DNA from 2 places in the Paenibacillus sp. FSL W8-0439 genome. Region 2 is predicted to be linked to the other one. Evidence: predicted binding sites of a transcription regulator. Region 2 holds the regulator's gene; the other holds the start of a gene.

Region 1 (2,207 bases), 2.0 Mb from region 2:
TCGTATATTGAATAAGTATTTAGACCATGAGTATACAGACCGGATTGAGAATTCCCTGAGAGAACATGGCATTAAGCTGGTACTTGGCGAGACAGTAAGTCGTTTTGAGGGGACTAACGGTAAAGTAAGTAAGGTCGTGACCTCCAAAGGAGAATATGAAACAGAGCTTGTTATACTCTGTATCGGTTTCCGACCTCAAACGGATCTGCTCAAAGGTCAGGTAGATATGTTGCCTAACGGTGCGATCATTGTGGACAATTATATGCAAAGTAGCTGCCCAGACGTGTTTGCAGCAGGCGACAGTTGTGCAATTCGTTATAATCCAACCGGCAAAACAGCTTATATCCCATTGGCGACCAATGCGGTTCGTATGGGTACGCTGGTGGCACGTAATCTGGTACAACCTACCATTGCCTACATGGGAACACAAGGAACCTCGGGTATCAAAATTTACGAAGACAATATTGCAGGAACAGGAATGACGGAAGCCGCAGCAATGGACGAGGGGATGACTGTAGAAGCTGTAACCATTGAGGACAGCTACCGTCCTGAGTTTATGCCAACTTCTGAAAAGGTGTTGCTGAAGGTTGTATATGAGCAGGAGACACGGAGAATTGTTGGGGCACAAATTATGTCGAAGGTCGATTTGACGCAATCCATTAACACCCTGTCTGTAGCCATTCAAAATCATATGACCATTGATCAGTTGGCCTTTGTCGATTTCTTCTTCCAGCCGCACTATAACAAGCCTTGGAATTTCCTGAACGCGGCAGGTTTGCAGGCATTGCCTACAATATCCGAACGGAACCCAGTTACTGTATAATCCGATTTGTCTGTGACATTGTTCATAAGTTTGTCAACAATCTGAAAGCGTACGGATGAATCCTTATAGTACAATATAGAGAGCATAAGGATTAGGGGGAGAAGTAGATAATGGGTTTGTTTTATATCCTTTTTCTTGTAGTTGTCGCAGCCATCGGTCTGGGCGGAGTACTTTGGTTCTTGAAAGCCGTTGAAAAGGAAGAATATAATTAAATGTAAAGCGCATAGCAGCGCAGTAGCAGTAGATGTAATAAAATAGAAAGACAGTCCTTTTTCGAGGGCTGTTTTTTTTATAGCTGAGAAAGTGATTTTTTTCACAAACAAAATCACTGATTTTAAATAAAATATGAAAGAAGAATATTTTGTTTAAAAGATATTAAAGGAGCGGGGGCAGATGGCAAGCTATAAACCGGGGCAAATTGCCGAAAAGACGGTGGAAACAGGAGTGGCCAAGGCGAACAACCCGTGGACTGTGGCGGTGGTATTGGGATTTTTGGCAGGTGCATTTATTGCACTCGGGTTTTTGCTGGATATACGCGTTATTGCAAGTGCACCTAAAGAATGGGGAAGCATTGCTACCTTTATTGGAGCTGCGGTGTTCCCTGTAGGTCTGGTGTTAGTTTTGATAGCTGGTGGGGAATTGCTGACCGGTAATATGATGGCAGTCCCTTTGGCGAGATGGGCAGGACGAATTAAGACAGGAGCCATGCTTCGTAATTTGGCAATTATTACGCTCAGTAATTTTGCAGGTGCATTATTTGTTGCGTTTTTCTTTGGGCATGTTCTAGGCTTGACCGAAACGGGTCCTTACCTGGATAAAGTGGTGGATATGGCAGGGCATAAGCTGCATGAAAGCTTTTTGCAGTCTTTTATATCAGGTATAGGATGTAACTGGCTCGTAGCACTGGCTGTATGGATGGCATATAGCACAGACTCTATCGGCGGCAAAATTATGGGAATTTGGTTCCCGACCATGGCCTTTGTTGCTATTGGATTCCAGCACGTTGTTGCCAATATGTTTCTCATTCCGGCGGCTATATTTGCAGGTCATTTTTCGTGGGCAGAGTATGTTATGAATTTTATTCCGGTCTGGTTGGGGAATTTGGTAGGAGGCAGTCTGTTTGTGGCTGGAGCCTACTGGCTGGCCTATCTGAAAAAAACTCAAGCTAACACACATTCCGTGAATGAACCTCAAACTACTTCTTCAGTTACATCCAAGCCGTTGAGTGATCATGCATAATCACGTTACTTTATGAAGCAATAAACAAAGCAAATCCGCCATGACAGGCCCGGGGGAACGAAACCTGTCATGGCGGATTTTTTTGGGAGTGGTCCATGATTTGGCATGGAGGATGAGTGTGCTCTCGTCCATAATGCCTTGATCT
Region 2 (2,207 bases):
CGAGTGTGAAGGGCAGTGTAGGAGATGCACATTTTGTAGAGATGCTCGTTAGCTCTCTAGGAGCGACTGCCCAGGCGACGCGGGGGAGAATGCTCGTTCTGTTTACTTCCTATCGGATGCTCCGGCAAGTGTATGAGCCGCTCAAAGAGGCGTTAGCGTCCAGCGATATTACCGTGTTAGGACAAGGTGTGGACAGTGGGAGTCGCAGCAAGCTAACCCGCCGTTTTCAGGAAGCGAAAGCTTCTGTATTGCTGGGAACCAGTAGCTTCTGGGAAGGCGTCGATATTCCAGGGAAAGCTTTGACTTGTCTGGCTATCGTTCGCTTGCCGTTTCAACCGCCCAACCACCCGTTACTGGAGGCCAAAAGCGAGTTGCTCCAGCAGCAGAAGAAGAATCCATTTATGAAGCTGTCTGTACCACAAGCAGTTATTCGCTTCAAACAGGGATTTGGGCGATTGGTACGTACAGCGAGCGACCACGGAGTCGTCATCGTTTACGATACGCGTGTGATCGAATCCTATTATGGAAAGCACTTTTTGTACTCGTTACCGGGACCAAAAATGGAGCATATGCCATCGGAGCAAATGGTGCCCCGCATCGCCGAATGGCTCCAATCCGCCCCGGAGACTGAGGCACAACGGACGGACACTTAAAGTCCGTTACAATTAGGGGGAGCAAGTATGAAATCAGATAAAATTTCAGAGGCTGTCGTACGGAGATTACCCGTATATTTACGTTATCTGAATGCACTGCACAAACGGGAGGTGGCTACGGTCTCTTCTCAAGAGCTGGGACAGAGGTTAGATTTGAATCCGGCCCAAATTCGTAAAGATCTTGCCTATTTTGGCGATTTTGGTCGGAAGGGCATCGGTTACGATGTTTCTTATCTAATTGAGAAAATACGCCATATCCTGAAAATCGACCAGCAAATTAATGTAGTATTGGTCGGAGCGGGTAATCTGGGTCAAGCCCTATCGAACTATAATGCTTATTTAAAAGACAATATGAAGATTGTGGCGGTTTTTGATGCGTTCCCGGATAAGGTTGGGACCAGAATCAATACTTTGGTCGTACAGCCGATGGATGAACTGGAAGCGACTGTGAAAGAAAAAAATATACGAATCGGGATTATTACTGTACCTGATTTTGAGGCACAGCACGTAGCTGATAGGCTGATTGAGAGTGGAATTGGAGCGATTTTAAACTTTGCACCTATCATTCTCAAGGCACCAGCTAACATTCGGATACATGCCACAGACTTTACAACTGATTTGCTTAGCCTCGCTTATTATCTGGAGGACGGAAAGGAAGAAGTACAATATGACAGTGAATAAATGGATGATTAAAAACGGTTCTTTTGCCGTGAATGGACCCGAGGCTGGGGTAATCCATGGTTTTATGATTGTGGAGGATAGCCGTATTACTTACATTGGCGAGACTTTGCCTGCGGGTGAGGAAGAGACAGAAGCAATCGACGGCAAGGGGTTATTGTTTTTACCTGGTCTGATCAATACTCATGGTCATGCGGCGATGTCTCTGCTGCGAGGGTATGGAGATGATTTGGCACTTCAAGTGTGGCTTCAGGAAAAAATGTGGCCTATGGAAGCCAAGTTTACATCTACGGATGTGTACTGGGGAACTTCTTTGTCAGTGCTGGAAATGCTGAAAGGTGGAACCACGACTTTCCTGGATATGTACGATCATATGGATGAGGTGGCTCGTGTAGCTGAAGAGTCGGGCATTCGTGCAAGCTTGATGCGTGGAGCCATTGGACTCTGTTCAGAAGAAGAACAGCGGATCAAGCTAGCTGAGGCCGTGACTTTTGCGCGTAACTGGCATGGAAAAGCAGACGGACGTATCACAACAATGATGTCTCCTCATGCCCCATACACATGCCCGCCTGCGTTTATTGAGAAATTTGTTCAAGCAGCACATGATCTCGATTTACCGTTGCATACGCACATGTCCGAGACGATCGCCGAAGTTGAACAAAACGTACGCGACTACGGCTTGCGTCCAGTTGCACACTTAGATAAGCTTGGCTTTTTCTCCCGTCCTTCACTTGTTGCCCACGGCGTTCACTTGAACGACGAAGAAATAGCTTTGTTAGCGGAACGAGGTGTGGCGGTATCGCATAATCCAGGCAGCAACTTGAAGCTGGCAAGTGGTGTAGCTAGAGTGCCTGAATTGCTGCGTGCAGGAGTTAC

Evidence for each region. The regulator Rex, encoded in region 2, represses fermentation and respiration genes when NADH is low (regulators of the CRP and FNR family bind a similar motif). The targets are predictions, from matches to a motif close to TTGTGAAATATTTCACAA.
Region 1: the regulator Rex is predicted to act here: its motif matches at 1,125-1,142, upstream of MKX36_RS23140 (formate/nitrite transporter family protein).

What each region holds. Positions count from the first base shown of each region.
Region 1 covers NZ_JBBPAK010000001.1:5,379,594-5,381,800, reverse strand. The annotation lists gene MKX36_RS23145 (FAD-dependent oxidoreductase) at 1-823, shown strand, start outside; gene MKX36_RS23140 (formate/nitrite transporter family protein) at 1,217-2,062, shown strand.
Region 2 covers NZ_JBBPAK010000001.1:3,357,470-3,359,676, reverse strand. The annotation lists gene dinG (ATP-dependent DNA helicase DinG) at 1-653, shown strand, start outside; gene MKX36_RS14345 (redox-sensing transcriptional repressor Rex) at 681-1,334, shown strand; gene MKX36_RS14340 (amidohydrolase) at 1,321-2,207, shown strand, end outside.